DNA from 2 places in the Shewanella eurypsychrophilus genome. Region 1 is predicted to be linked to the other one. Evidence: riboswitches for the same ligand, from Rfam matches in the RefSeq annotation. Region 1 holds a riboswitch; the other holds the start of a gene.
What was found. A riboswitch is a leader RNA that binds a small molecule or an ion and turns the genes downstream of it on or off. The one in region 1 is predicted to bind thiamine pyrophosphate.

Region 1 (8,127 bases):
TCTGGTTAATATCATCTTCTGAAAACAGCAGCTGTCTCGGTAAATTGGATAACTCAACCCTGTCATGATCGACTAAAGTGATTTTTCCAATACCCGCAGCCGCAAGATATTCAGCCACTAAGGTTCCCAGGCCACCCACTCCTATGATGACAACCTTAGCTAAATGCAATTTCACCTGGCCAGCTTCACCCACTTCGGGTAAGAGTATTTGTCTTGAGAAACGAATAAAATCATTATCATTAACTGACATTACTTGCCTCCCACAAACCCTTGAGTTCATTAAAAGCCACACCGGGTTCAGCCGCTTCTGTGATAGCTCTAACGACAGCAATATCATCGACACCGGTTTGCTTCACTGTAGAGATTTTACCCGCATCAATTCCGCCTATTGCCACCAATGGAAAGTATCCTTTGAACAGTGCCACATAATGTTGGAGCTTAATGATCCCTTGGGGAGCTGATGGCATCACTTTAGTGGTCGTCTCGAAGATATGCCCAAGAGCGATATACGAAGGCTGGATTTGCGCCGCTAAAATAAGCTCAAAATAACTGTGACTCGAGATCCCTAATGCAAGACCAGCAACAGATATTTGATTAAGATCGGCGAGATAAAGATCCTCCTGACCTAAATGCACCCCATATGCACCATGCTTAACAGCCAATTTCCAATGATCGTTGATAAACAATTTTGCTTGATAATCACGACTCAAGGCGATGGCTTGGATAATTTTGTGCTCTAACTCAGGGTCGTTAGCTTCTTTTATCCTCAACTGGATAGTCCTAGCTCCAGCTTGCAATAACTCGGCTAACATAGGTATTTCAGCCACCACAGGGTAAAGCCCTATTGGCTCATCAATTGAATTAAAGCTAATATCAGAGGGGAGTGATGGACCTATATCTAAACTTTCGATTCTTGGAAATTCACTTAACTCTTTTGGCCAAGATGTCCTGGCTAATGGCCCAGGACCCGCACCAATACCATAGCTTTGCTTGATACCAGCATTCACATAAGCTTTAGCTACAGTAATTGCATCATGTAATACAAACCCCCATGCCATTACACTGGCAATCGCAGAACTCAAGGTGCATCCGGTACCGTGATTATTCGTAGATTCAATTCTTGGACTTGTCAGCGAAAATACTCGATTTTGATGCAATGTAGAACAACCAACAACATCGATGCAGACAAATATGTCCTGAGCATGCCTGCCCTGCCAAGCTGCACTTTTGTCTCCGCCTTTAGCCAATACGTTGGTATTGAGCTTTAGTGATAGCGATTTTGCCGCTAATAAGTATTGCTCTCTATCAAATAAAGGCTGACCGACTAACGCCGACAGTTCTGCAGCGTTTGGGGTAATAAGTGTTATTAAGCCTTTTAATGGAGAAAAATCCAGTGCGTTATCTTGGCTATCTAACCTATCTCCACAGCTTGCAACCATCACAGGATCCAAGATAACCGGCACATCAAGATCCGCTCTCTTGATGTAATCGTGAAGGTCGAGTGCAAGCCAATTGGCTAATAAGTTAATTTGGCCTTGATTGGCCAGTAAGCCAATTTTTATCGCCTTAGGTGGAATATCCTGCAGTAGAGTGTCTAGCTGAGCTAATAACATCTCATCTGATACCGCCTCGACTAAGCTCACTACCACTGAACTTTGTGCCGTCACAGTTGAGATCACACTGCAGCCATGGCATTGCAGATCTTGCATGGTCGCAAGGTCTGCCTGTATACCTGCACCGCCACCACTGTCAGAGCCTGCTATCGACCAAACAACAGGCTTTAAAGCTGACGATGTCAGCTCTAAATGAGTCATGAGTTAGCCCTCTACTTCGTCGACGATACCAGTGTTGGCTTCGTGGTACAAAGCCGCTCCCTTAGCATTAAACTCAGCCGACATTTTTGCCATGCCAGTCTCAATATCGGTAGCCGTTTTAACTTTAAAATCATGGTCAGATTGAACTTCAACTTTTAGGGCTGCAGCGTATTCACGCACTTCTTGACTGATTTTCATCGAACAAAATTTCGGACCACACATTGAACAAAAGTGTGCAACTTTTGCAGATTCTTGTGGTAATGATTCGTCGTGATAGGCTTTTGCAGTTTCAGGGTCAAGACCTAGGTTGTATTGGTCTTCCCAACGAAACTCGAACCGCGCCTTAGAAAGCGCATTGTCGCGGATCTGTGCAGTAGGATGACCTTTAGCGACATCACCAGCGTGGGCTGCAATTTTATAAGCAATCAAGCCTTGTTTAACATCTTCTTTGTTCGGTAGGCCCAGATGCTCTTTAGGGGTTACATAACAAAGCATTGCGCAACCATACCAGGCGATCATCGCCGCGCCGATCCCTGAAGTGAAATGGTCATAACCAGGAGCGATATCCGTTGTTTGTGGGCCTAAAGTATAAAATGGTGCCTCATCACACACTTCCAACTGCTTATCCATGTTCTCTTTAATCAGGTTCATTGGAATATGGCCCGGGCCTTCTATGATGGTTTGCACATCATATTCCCATGCGATTTTAACCAGCTCTCCTAAGGTTTCCAGCTCGGCAAATTGTGCTTCATCGTTTGCATCGGCAATGGATCCTGGTCGCATCCCATCACCAAGAGATAACGACACATCATATTCTGCACATAGCTGACATATGTCTCTAAAGTGTTCATACAAAAAGTTCTCTTGATGGTGGGATAAACACCACTTAGCCATAATGGAGCCGCCACGTGAAACAATACCCGTGAGACGCTTTGCCGTCATAGGTACATAGCGCAACAGAACACCGGCATGAATGGTGAAGTAATCCACCCCCTGCTCAGCTTGCTCAATCAGAGTATCTTTAAACACATCCCAGTTGAGATCTTCAGCAACGCCATTCACCTTCTCCAAGGCCTGATAAATCGGAACTGTACCAATAGGTACCGGAGAGTTTCGAATGATCCATTCGCGTGTTTCATGGATATATCTCCCCGTAGAGAGGTCCATCACGGTATCTGCGCCCCATCGAGTCGACCATACCAGTTTTTCAACTTCCTCTTCGATGGATGACGTCACAGCTGAATTACCAATATTGGCATTAACTTTGACTAAAAAGTTACGGCCAATGATCATCGGCTCAGCTTCAGGATGGTTAATATTGAGAGGAATGATTGCCCGGCCTCTGGCAATTTCACTGCGAACAAACTCAGGTGTAATGGGCTCAGATATCGATGCCCCAAAACTTTCACCCGGCGCTTTTCTCTTCAACACTTCGTCAGTGATCTTGGATAAATCCATATTTTCACGTATCGCAATGTATTCCATCTCTGGGGTAATGATACCTTTGCGCGCATAGTGAAGCTGAGTCACACATTGACCGGGTTTGGCTTTTCTAGGAGGAAGTAGAGAGTCGAATCTAAGATGATCGAGACCATCGTCAGCCAGTCTCTGTTGAGTAAATCCAGAGCTGACTCCCGTTAACTGTTCGGTATCGTTTCGCTCCAAAATCCAGTTATTCCTCAGCTTATCTAATCCGCTTCGGACGTTAATATTGGCACTAGGATCGGAATAAGGTCCCGCACAGTCATAGACTTTTAGCGGCGCATTGGGCTCCAGAATCGGATCCGACTCCGTACCACCGACCATGGTGTCTGTTTGGAGTATTTGACGCATGCCTACACGAAGATCTTCACGGCTACCGGTAAGATAGACTTTCTCAGAATTAGGGTGCTGCAGCGGCTTTAGAGTATCAATAAATTTTTGAGCTTGAGCTCGGGTTTCACGACGATTTGACATAAGCAATCTCACTTTAATTGAAATGAAGTTGCTTGCCTGGAGAGTTGAATAGCAGACACAAGAAAACCTTCTTAATGTCTAAGATAACCACAATATTATAAGGAAATTAATTAAGCCGATGATCATTTTCATTGAGGCATCAGAGCTAACAAAAGTTAACTATCAGACTCGATATATTCATTTATACATCAAAAAAAATAGACTAAACGGCTTTAGAAATTCACATCATTCATTAGTAATTATCACGCTTGTTTCCTTCGCAGGTTTTAACCTGATCAGGTTCAACGGGTCCCGAATAAACGGTCTCAGCCAATAGGCACTCCGACAAGATGCCAGCAGTATAATCTCAAAATATGCTTATTAACAAGTTATTTGTAAATATATCCAGTCTAAATAAATCATGTCAAAATACAATTATAAGTATTTGTATTAATATTAATTAAAATAAGTAGATTGCTAAGATATATAACATATGAATTTTGCGATGATTTTATTTCATCTTTAAGATCACTAATTTATCGGTCTTTTATATACTCTTTTTGCTATAGCACGTTTTAATGCCGCCGCAACAGAGTCACCATCACAGCGAAATGGATAACCCAAGTTTTCCGCATGGGGATTAATCGGGTTTGGTGTTTTGACCACTCTGTAGCAGGTATTTCCTTGCCTGACGATTCGATTAGGATCCAGCTTATGGTCGAGTGTTTTTGCTGTCAGCCATTCATCTTCAACAGGTAATTCTAATTCGATCATCTCACCGTCCATTTCACTCAATGTTTTTACTTGAGTGTACTGAGCTGCTGCATTTACGGAAAGCTTACCTAATAGAGCGTCTCTTTCTCGGCTAAAATATTCTTGAGTCAAAGCATTTAGACTAGAAATAGACACCGTCGACGGAGTGATAATATCAGAAGAGAAATACGCTTGGGCTTGGACACTCTCCTTGTCTTTATTAAGCCATGCTGGCTGCTCGGTTTCTATCATATTTACCTGCTCCATATCAGCAGCGTCATTGTTAGTCTCATCAACATGAATCACCTGTGTCAGCAAACTCTCTCGAGTGAGAATATTTTCAATTTCTACCGTTTTCTTTTCGTCAGTATCTTCGCTCTCAACAGGCCTCTTGTTATCTGACTGTTTACCACTCAATGGTACCGCTTTTACTGTCTCTTTTAGCTCGTAGTAGATATAGGCGTTTAACTTAGAAGGCGTTGTGGTCGGCACAGATAAATCCGTCGGTTCCCATACAGAATCGAGTGCCAAAAGCAGCGTTAGATGAACAAGGATGACGAGTACAACTGTCAAAGCAGAATTAAGGTATTTGTGTGTATAGCTTTCAGCTAGCACAAGAGTAGCGATATCACTGGATGTGAGCGCAAACTCAAGCTCACTATTGATCTCACTATCACGCTCATTAAACCAAATTAGGCTCGATTCAGCGTTAGTAGATATCTTATTATTTATATCAAAACGCACAGCTAAGATTCATCCCTTGAAAATAGGCTAAGTGGTATCTAGATGTCGCTTGGGAGTATTAGCGAGTAGACAAACTAGCATTACAGCTCTGCCCTGCAAAACCAGAAAGTGAGCATCTTCCTTCGCTAATGTTAAATTCCCCATGCACCTTTTCAGATTGTTAACTGTCGATAAAGTTCATTTCAAGTAATATAAAATGTCGAACATTACCCAATGAACTTACTCCAGTGGCAAAAGATAAAGTTATGCTTGATGAATGCTCACTGACAAACAATTTAAGCTTACACGTGTACGCTTAACTATGGTTTTATCTCTGTATTGCTGATAAACTCCTTAAAAATATCATCGAGTAGTTATATATGGCAGTAGAAGAGTCCCTCGCTCAGCAAGAAGGTTCATCTCCAGTTAACGCGAGTGGTTATACCGAAAAAGAAGAATGGGCGAACAGTATCAGCCATGGTTTAGGTGTGATTGCTGGGATTCTAGCCTTAATCTTTTCCTTCATAAAAGGACAAGATTCATTAAATTCCGTGCAGTTGTTTGGCGTTATTATCTACTGTAGCAGTATCATTTTATTATTTACCTGCTCGACGTTGTACCATTGGGTATCGTCACCAGAATGGAAACATAAATTAAAAATTGCCGATCATTGTGCAATATATTTTTTAATCGCAGGCACATACACCCCACTAATGCTTATCGCGTTAAGTGGTTTCAAAGCAAATGTCATCTTGATCTCTATTTGGAGCCTTGCCTTCGGTGGCGTCCTATTTAAAACACTCTTTATCAATCGCTTTAAGAAATTCAGTGTCGTGCTTTACCTAGTAATGGGTTGGTTATGTGCCACTGTGATGAGTGAACTCACGCAATCTATGAGCACATTAGGTTTTCAATTACTGCTATGGGGCGGCATATTCTACAGCTTTGGTGTGATTTTCTATGTGGGTAAACGTATTCCCTACAATCATGCAATCTGGCACCTTTTTGTCTTAGCTGGCGCCGTGAGCCATTTTTTCTGCGTTTACCTGACTCTTATCTAACATTGATAAATTGATTAGCGCGACTTCTGTTGAAACAGCTCAAACACAGTGTTGAGCTGTTCTGCTTCCTGAGTTAGCCCTTGAATCTTACACACCTCAATTATGCACTCTATGGTACATAAACCACCATCGACCTGGTTTCGTCTCAATGTGAAACTAGAATCATGGTTTCCAGACAAGGCAAACTTAGCTGCCTGTTTAAGGTATGGACTCTGCCTCAACATCTTCCTGGCCTCTTGCCAGGTGGCATCAATGATCACTAACGTCTGAGGTAAGCATTCAAGATAAATATCTTTTGTTAAGAGACTCTCACTTTTAGCGTTTAACGTATCCACACCATTTGGTGATTCACTTGCACCCTTTTCATCAGGAAAGAGTACCGCCGCGCTTTGTTGTGAAAGTAAAGAAACCAAACGTTTATCAGGGGCAACGCGTGACCAGATCAAGCGTGAACAAAAATGTGGGAATGCATCTAGAGCAAGACGACCAGTATTTGTAGGTCGTAACAGTTCACGTTCGTGGGTTAATAACACAATATTCAATTTTTATTCTCTAAATACAATTTTTATTATCTAAGTACAATTTTACTCTCTAAATATCATGCCCTGAGCAAGTTAGCATTAACTTAAGACGGGTAAAATTTCAGGCTAAACTGATTCGATAAATTAAAAGCTTACAAGCCAAACATATCTCTCATTTTTTGCCTAATTATCTAGGTAATCGATTCATTCTAAGATAATATCGATACGAACAATTATCATTAACAAATCAAGTTACCTTTTCTAAAGAGTGCAGTATAGCCCTATGTTCATTCCTTTATCAGGCTTATTTTCGCGACTTCAAGTCAAGATTTTTAGCTATTTCGCCTTATCTTTATTGGCTATTTTACTGATAGCAACTGGGATTGAAAGAGTTGTGATCAATCGTTTGCTAACGCTGCCTGGCTCGACTCAAGCAGAGCTGACTCAACTTGCTAATCAAGCCACAGAATTAATTAACGCTAAAGATTTATTGAGCCTTGCAACTTGGGAAAAAAATCAAAGTTTTAGGGTATATGTGTTGGACGAAAATCTTCGCTCAATCACCCAAGCTGAGATGCACCCGCATTTTATTTTTAAATTGCAATATATGAGGCAACTTCACTTGCCTATGGGAGACAGTGTCAGGAAGCCCCTCATCGGGATCCCTCTTGTTAATGCCATAAACTCAGCATCCCCATTAACACTCGTCGTACAATTGATTCCTGAGCTGCATCCGGCGCAAAAGCTCACTCAGAGCTTATGGTTAATTAGATTACTGGTAGGAATATCCGTTTTATTGGTATTTACCTCTATATTAACTCGCTATTTAATTACCCCTTTGACACACCTTAAAAAAGGCACCCAGGCACTAGCCGGTGGGCAGCTTGATACTAGGATCTCACAACATTTCTCTGTAAAAGAAACCGAGTTTTACCATCTCGCTACCGAATTTGATTATATGGCTGAACAACTGCAAAACGCGATGCAAAACCAAAAGCGGTTATTAAGAGATGTCTCTCATGAGTTAAGAACCCCACTTGCACGTCAGGAGTTAGCACTCCACCTACTGTCGAAGCAAGCCAATGAGCAACAACAAAAAAACCTCTCCCGTTTGGAGCATGAAAATCAACAGATGGCCTCATTAATTAACAGTATTCTTGATTACAGTAGATTGAATAATGCTTATGTTAAATTAACACTGTCATCAGTTCCACTAAACACCATCAGAACCAAAGTACTCAAGGATATTCAATTTGAAGCCAAAGACACTCAAACCATAAGTTGGAATTTAGCGGCTGTTGAAGTCAATATCATTACCGA
Region 2 (8,127 bases), 340 kb from region 1:
CCATTTTTTATCACCGCATCAAGAAATATGTTACCTAAACGAGAAAGTCCTTCTCCTTGGGCGATAATAAACTCCCAAGGAGTCAAGCCTGCATGATCGGGGACGCGCATGCCAGCATCTAATATCGTCTTGAGTTGTTGTTCATTGGGAGCGGGCTCAACCAAGCGTGGGCAAGATTGTCGAGTTAACAGTAATTCTGTCGCGTCCAAGAGAGCATCCTTTGATTTAAGTTACGTGCAAAACAGAATAACAAAGGCATTAAAAAAATCCCACCAAATTGGTGGGATTTACTTTATAAGGAAATATTGCAAACTAATCAGCTGTATTGCTTATGAAGCGTTTACGCAGAAAATAATCCACACTGGTATAACGCCCGCCCCCTAAAGCAATTAAGGCCAACAGCATAATCGAATAAGTGACAGCAAACTCGATACCATTATTTAGGATGACAAAATTACCTGAACTCGTTAGCCATTCGTAATTTCCATGTTCCTGTAAAATAGTCTTAGCGGCACTGAGTTTCTCACCCGCAGCCAATACCTGATCATTTGCCAGCCAAGAGCCACCATCGGCTATCGCTAACCAGCCATTATTCCAATGCACTGAAAATGCAGCTACCAGCATGGTTGCTAGCAAGGGGATTGAGATAAGCCGTGTGGCTAAACCTATGATCAATAAGAAACCACCGAAAAACTCAGTTCCAGCCGCCATGGCTACCATCACTTCGGGCATAGGCAGACCTAGCCCCCAGTCAGGATTGCCAAACCAGGCAACTGTATCGCTAAAGTGAGATAACTTGTTATAACCCGCCTGCATTAAAACAGGCGCGAGATATAACCTCAGGGCTAAGGGAGCCAGTCCCGATATTTGTTCCATTAACCCTAAAAATTTTTTATATGCGTTGACCACTAACATGTTTGCTCCTTTCTATCTCTATTGACAGAATAGACCATGTTGAAGCCATTTATCTTTCACTTGTTCATTCATATCACTTCTATCGTCTTTTTAATAAACAGAAATGCATAAATGCCGCTGCAGGCAGACTATATTTTACTCATGTTTTTGTATTAGCGCATAAAACTGTTTGAAACACTCTAGGTATTGCGATGCCTGATGAGGAGAAGCTCGTTCTTGTTCCACCATAACACCTGAGTTACCGACTTCATCTGCAGCCATTAATAATGACCAGCATGCGGCAAAGACCCAGTAAATATTAATAGCATCTGGCAGTGAATCTCTTGCCGTTGAAGTGAGTTTGGGGTGATTAGTCAAATATGCTTCGATTAAATGATGTCGTTGGCAGGTCGATAATGCGTGACTCGACAATACGCCAGCAAGATCAAACAAGGGATGTGAACTACATGCATATTCGAAATCAATACAGTACAACTTACCTTCTCTGAGCAGTAAATTATGAGGATTAAGATCTCTATGACTATACTGCTCAGCGGTTGCACATTTATCCAATTTGGATAACCATTGCCTAATAATATCTTGCAGAGACATCAGCGCATGGTGACACTCATGCCAATGCTCTGTAATGGATGAAAACTCCATAACACTGGCCATGTCTTGCATCGACTCTTGGTAAATAGCCCACTGTTTAGACACTGATAGGCTATTTTCAGGACATGGAAGCTCAGACAGCTGAGTTAATAAAGATAGCAGTGCAAGATCAGCATCGGGCCAGAGCACCGACTCCTCGAGCAAAGGATATGCCGATTTAGCCGTGTTCAAACACCCCCAAAGTCCTGTGTCCTGCTCGATATATTCACTGAGATAATATTTCATATCTTGGCTGACATAGTACAGAGAGGGTGCGAGTCCTTTCTTTGCGGCTATCAGCCAATTAGTCACCTCTGCACCACGATCACAAATATGGCTACTTGCAGCAGAGTTCACTCTAAGCACCCAAGCTTTCCCCGTTAAAAACTCACGAAACAGGTAATTTTGATTACTGAGACCGTGTGTGAGTACGTTTACGTCTAACGATTTTGATAAGGGTAGCCCCGCTTGCTCCAATTCAAGTTTCACTGTTTCTGAGAGCGTAACGAATAAGTCTTGAACTGGAACCATCACAACTTCCTAATAATTATCAGTTAAGCACGACTCTCTTTGACTTGCTCACTCATCGCGGTACGCCAAAGGAAATAACCCCCGATAGCCATCCCTACATACATGATAAACAACAGAGAAGTCAGCATGAGTCCTTTTTGCAAATAAAGGTAGATGGACACAAAATCTATCACCACCCAATACAGCCAGTTTTCTAATACTTTTTTAGCCACTAAATAGGTGGTCATCACCGCGAAACAGGTCGTAGCCGCGTCTAAGTAAGCAAACGATGCTTGGGTATAGGTAGACATCAGATAACCGACTACAACAGAGATTATCGCAGTCACAGATATTAATTTAACGTGGCGCTGTAAGCTCCAGGAAATGACACCTATCGCCGCATCGCCACTCCGCCCTTTTGTCCATTGGTTAAAGCCATAGACAGCCATTGCCATATAATAGACATTAAGGACAGACTCCATCAGGAGTGATACTTTCCAAAAAAGTGCAGTGTAAATTGCCGTGCTAGCGAATGCAGCAACCCAGCACCAGATACTGCCTTTCATTGCCAATACCAGATAGGCGGCAGCCAATACAACGGCAATAGCCTCCCACGCGGTTAAAGCCGTCGCTTCAATCAAGGCAACATCGATTGTACTTAGCAGTGCCGACCAAAAGTCCATCATAAATGACCCCGAAATTGTATTACCTAGACCAAAACAGATACTCGCCAGGATCAGTGATCTGGCGAGTATAATTTCAACATAACATTGAACAGAATAAGGCTATTGCGTGTGCGAGAGGTTTAACTCACCACCAATAAACTTGCATACAAACACAGCTTTGCCCCATTTTACATGAGCCGCTTCCATCTCAGTAGCAAGCATTGCCATGACGTCGCGATATTCACCACACACTTGTGTTGCCATGGCATTGGTTTTACGTTCGATATTGTCGTAACTATCTAAACGATCGATAAACCATAAAATAGGATCTAAATAATTATCTTGCAGTGGGTAGCAACTAATCTCGGCTGTTAATTTCATTTCTTGACCTCAGGTGACACGCTTCATATAAGCTGCCACCACAATTAAATAAATAACTCACTCGTAAATCACTCAATAGCTAAGGTAACAGACATTTCAATCAAGTTTGAAGAGAGTGCGCGGAGTTTATAAGCATAAATGAGCACTCTCGACAAAAAATTGATTATAAATGGCAATAGCTGAGTATTGAGTTACATAAACTTGACGTTTACGGTCAGCCCTAGCTGGCGCGGATCACCGTAGCGTATATATTGCTTGTCTGCCCAGTCTTGATCTGGCTCGTTGCCAAAGTAAAAACCTCGGGTACCGTATTGTTCATCAGATAAGTTCTTACCCCAAAGGTAAGCAGACCATATATCGGTTTCATAACCGACACGGGCATTGAAGATGATATAAGCTTCAGACTTAGACTCGTTACTGTCTGAATAATAAAAATCACTCTTACCACTGGTGGTCAAGTTAGCGAACCAACCAGAGTCGGTGCGATAAGTCGCCCCTGCACTGTAAGTAAAGTTTGGTGAATGAGCCAGTTCGCGACCAGTCAGATCCACCGTTCCACCATACTTATCTTGATAAGCATAATCACCATATGCAGTTTCTAGCCAACCTAGGCTGGCATAAAATGTAAGATCCGATGTTGCATACCAATTGGCATCAAGTTCGGCACCATAATTATGTGAACTGCCTGCATTTTCAGTGAAGAGGATAAACTTTTGCGGTTCTTCAGGGTTCTGAAGTGATGCTGAAACTTGCTGATCACGTCTGTCCATATAAAATAATGAAAAATTCGTACTGGCATCACCATCAAGCCAAATAGATTTAAGGCCTATTTCATAGTTATATAAAGTTTCGGTATCATACTCTTTCTTGTCTGACAGCTCAGCTGGCAATGACATATTGAAACCACCCGCCTTATAACCTCTAGCGATTCGTGCATAAGTTTCATGACTGTCACTTAACGACTTACTCAAGGCAATATGCCCGCCCCACATGGTCTCACCAGGACTAAACTCATCACCGGCACTGTCACTGTAATCGCTGTCACGTCGTTCGACTCTCAGACCGAAGGACAAGGCATAACCCGCACCGAGATCTGAATCTAATTGGCCAAATACGGCAGTATTATTCGCTTCATATTCGGCAGCAAGCGTGTCTAACCAGCCGTTATAATCTTCAACTGTGTCGTTGTCTTCAGTTAAGCGCATACCATAAACACCCAGTAACCAATCTGTGCTACCAGAAAAGATACGTCCAGCTTCAGTTGAGCTGAGTCTAAACTCTTGGCTAATGGTATTTCGCTCCCCTTCTTTATCCCAGGTATAATCGAATTGGCAAGGCTCACCGCCACAATCCAGTCCGCCCCAGTAATCAGGGTTTGCCCAATCACCATCATAATTATAGTGAGTCTGAGAGTTAGCATATGATGTTAAAGAAACGAGTTCGAACTGCTCGGCACCTGAATAGGTAAACTTAAGCGAGCTACCTGTGGTGCGCTGCTTATCGACGCCTGGCGCGTCTGTTAGGGTATTCTCACCATTATTATCTAAGGTCCACACATCATAGCCATTATCATAGTCAGCATGAAGCAGGGTCAAATCTATCTGTAAATCATCTGTGGCATACCAACGCAATTTCGCCCGGCCGGTAAACTCATCCCGGGCATTGGTATCGTCACGTTCAAGATAAAGGTTATTTTGATAACCATTTTGCTGATGTTGCTGCAGTGACACTCGGTAGAGTAACTTTCCTGAATCCGTCAGAGGTCCAGAGCTAAAACCACTGAACGTAGTGAGATTATCATCACCTACTGAGACTTCTGCACCATGTTCAAATTCATCGGTAGGGTCGTTACTCTTAAGGTAAATCAAGCCAGCCAACGCATTGGCGCCATAACGTGTGCCTTGAGGGCCACGCAGCACTTCAACTTGTTGTAGGTCATACATGCTCGATACCATGCCAAGACCTGACATATCGATATCATCTATGATGTAGCCGACAGATGAATTGGGGGCGCCTTGATATTCTTCCTGCTCACCGACACCACGAATTTGGAAGTATTTAGGACGAGAACTACCACCCGACCAGTTAAAGTTAGCGATAGAATTAAGCACATCTTCGAAATGTTGTGCACCTTCATCTTCAATTTGCTGCTGATCGATAACCGTAATGCTTGATGGCATCTTGTCTAAGCTAGAACCGCGAAAATCAGACGTCACCACAATGACTTCCATCTCATCGGAGCTGGCTAACGTTTCAGGTTGTTCTGCAGCCAGTGCAAAATTACTCGCCAATACGCTAGATACTGCTAACGCTACCGGAGAGACTCTTTTTAAGAGGCTAGAATCAAAAGATAAAAATTTAAATGTATACATAGGACCCCAAATTATATTTTGAGATCCGGCAACTGGAAAAGCGAGAAAGGATAATCGTGGTCGACTACAGATGCTCTATAAGAACATCACGAATACATCAAACCTATTGGCCCATTCCTACGCCGGTATAAGCCGGATCAGGTTCAAAGGGTTTGTCATATGACATCTCAGAAACAGTCAAATAATGTGACTGCCTCACCCCTTGGCAAACGGGATTATACATGAATCATACAAATTGTTGACAAAGATATGTCACCAAATGGGCAATTTACAGTACTTGGATCAAAAAAACGTCAGCTTGGCTGACGTTTTAATTAAATAATAGCTTGAGTAACTAGGGTGAAGCATCGAAATAAGCCGTTACCGACTAATTAGAAAAGGCTTTTCTCACATAAATTTCATAGCGAACGGCATTGGCATTTGGTGCTGCTGCGGTAACTTGCATGCGCTGCATACCATGTAGCTTCAATGACTTCCAAGAGCTGCCATCATCTTCTAGTGTATAGCCATTGATATCATACCAAGTAAATTTATACTGAAGCCTTAAGTCAGTAGATACCTTACTCATGATAACGCCAGCACCCTGTAGCAGATCGCCTTGCTGACGTGCTTTAAGCTGGTCAACGCCAACCTTACTCGCAAAGCTGCTATTATCAACACGGATCTCCCCCGTTGAACTGGCCATCACACCGGCAGTATGTTGTGCACATGCGGTGATAACCATGACTGACACAAAAGCCAACAGTAATTTCTTCATCTTATCGCTCCAAACTATTCATACATGTTTATCACGGCCTAACACAGAGCCAGTATATTTTATATCAGCTTAACGTAAACCAGAACTCACTTAACCACAAAGAGAAAGTAAAATCTTGCTTATTTTCTAGATTAATCAATCAAGAAATGCGCCCTTGCCGTAGCAATCAGTTTTTTACGACTGGTTTGCCAGCAATTAATGCTCACATTGGCAACTCGTCGTCCTTGGCGGGTGATTTTACATTCGGCAAACGTATCTTTATGGTAACCCGCCCTCAAGTAGTCAATGGAAAAGTCGACGACTTTGGGGACTTTCGATGTATTCATAAACACCATGAGTTGCACAATAGCAGACATTTCCATAAATCCAGCAATCACACCACCATGAATGGCGGGCAATATCGGGTTGCCAATATTGTCATCTTTTGCTGGCAGCCTGAATACCAATTCGTCACCGAAACGCTCAACACTCATGCCAATAAAGTTAGTGTAAGGAACATGCCCTAAAAGATGGCCAAAATCATTCAACTCGGTGGCCTTCTTTACCATTTCCTTTACGTCTAACTCTTTACCATCGAGCTGTTTAACATCTAACGCTTGTCTATCTGGGGCGATAGATTTGGCTAATGGTGTTTCTCGGATAGTACTTTCTTCTGCAATGGGCTCAGCTGCTGTTTTTTGCTGACCTAATAGCGCCTGGCGAAAATCATCACCAATCATCTCTGGGCTTATGCGCATAAAAGAGCCTACCGCATGGGCAATGGGATCATCAATCGAATCTTGATAAGCAATGGCTCGGGTAAAAGAAACACTCGATGAGATTTTATAACACTCTGCAAAACCATAAACAGGCTTGTTAGGCTCTGCAGGCTTCATGTAGTCGACCCTAAGGTCTAATGTCGGCGATAGTTCTAACGACTTGTATTCATCGTAAATAGCGCAGACAACGGCACTTCCACTGGCTGTGTCCATTAAAGTGGTGATCACACCACCATGAATAACCCCAGTATCAGGATAACCGATTAATTCGGTACTGTAAGGCAACTCTATAAGCACATGATGCTCACTGGCCTCATGTACTTTGAGTTTTAATCGGCGACATTGAACAAGCTGTTCGACAAAACGTGTCGCAATTTGTGTCAAAGGGAAAAAATCTGAATTAACCTGCATGACTAACCGCTCATTCTATCTGTTAAGGTTCAACATAGGGCCTAAAGAGCAGCCACCGAGCAAGTGCATATGAATATGGAACACCTCTTGGCCACCATGCTTATTACAGTTCATGATGATACGGTAACCGTCTTCTGCAATCCCCGCCTCTGCTGCCAACTTTGCAGCGACAGTCACCATGCGACCTAAGGCTTTTTCATCAGACGATTTAACATCGTTTGCTGTAGGAATAAGATGATTAGGGATGATTAAGATATGCGTTGGCGCCTTGGGATCTATGTCTCTAAATGCTGTCACTAGATCATCTTGAAATAAGATTTCTGCGGGAATTTCACGTCGAATGATCTTGCTAAATATGGTTTCTTCAGCCATTTGACTGTCCTCTTATCATTAGGGTTGCCACAGTATACGCATAAATCGATAACTTGTGATGGTATCAAGCTTAAGAGTAGAAGTAACAGACTAAAAAGTAAGCGTTAATTTTCAATTTAATTATAGAAGTAAAAGGCAACAAACAAAATACAACTGCAAAGTTTCAGCCGAGAGTTACAAACCAAAAACCAACCATAAACACACCAAGGTAACAAATTACACATATGTATATACAAACCAATTGACATCAGCAAGCAAACCCTTTTAAATACTGATAAATTTATAAGGGAATGTATCTAATGCTGACAAACAAAGAGACAGCTTTACTAGACGCTGCAACTGAACTCATTCGAGAA

Region 2: another riboswitch for thiamine pyrophosphate. It lies ahead of FM038_RS09415 (TonB-dependent receptor); the one in region 1 lies ahead of thiC (phosphomethylpyrimidine synthase ThiC).

Annotation. Positions count from the first base shown of each region.
Region 1 is NZ_CP045503.2:2,582,223-2,590,349, reverse strand. It holds gene FM038_RS10920 (HesA/MoeB/ThiF family protein) at 1-250, opposite strand, end outside; gene thiE (thiamine phosphate synthase) at 240-1,814, opposite strand; gene thiC (phosphomethylpyrimidine synthase ThiC) at 1,818-3,770, opposite strand; TPP riboswitch at 4,006-4,104, opposite strand; gene FM038_RS10905 (hypothetical protein) at 4,281-5,246, opposite strand; gene trhA (PAQR family membrane homeostasis protein TrhA) at 5,606-6,286, shown strand; gene FM038_RS10895 (tRNA-uridine aminocarboxypropyltransferase) at 6,301-6,819, opposite strand; gene FM038_RS10890 (sensor histidine kinase) at 7,091-8,127, shown strand, end outside.
Region 2 is NZ_CP045503.2:2,238,494-2,246,620, reverse strand. It holds gene FM038_RS09440 (NAD(P)H nitroreductase) at 1-209, opposite strand, end outside; gene FM038_RS09435 (HvfX family Cu-binding RiPP maturation protein) at 313-915, opposite strand; gene FM038_RS09430 (phosphotransferase) at 1,051-2,076, opposite strand; gene pnuC (nicotinamide riboside transporter PnuC) at 2,100-2,741, opposite strand; gene FM038_RS09420 (hypothetical protein) at 2,841-3,101, opposite strand; gene FM038_RS09415 (TonB-dependent receptor) at 3,293-5,473, opposite strand; TPP riboswitch at 5,571-5,686, opposite strand; gene FM038_RS09410 (YcfL family putative periplasmic lipoprotein) at 5,841-6,230, opposite strand; gene FM038_RS09405 (PaaI family thioesterase) at 6,362-7,399, opposite strand; gene hinT (purine nucleoside phosphoramidase) at 7,415-7,771, opposite strand; gene FM038_RS09395 (helix-turn-helix domain-containing protein) at 8,071-8,127, shown strand, end outside.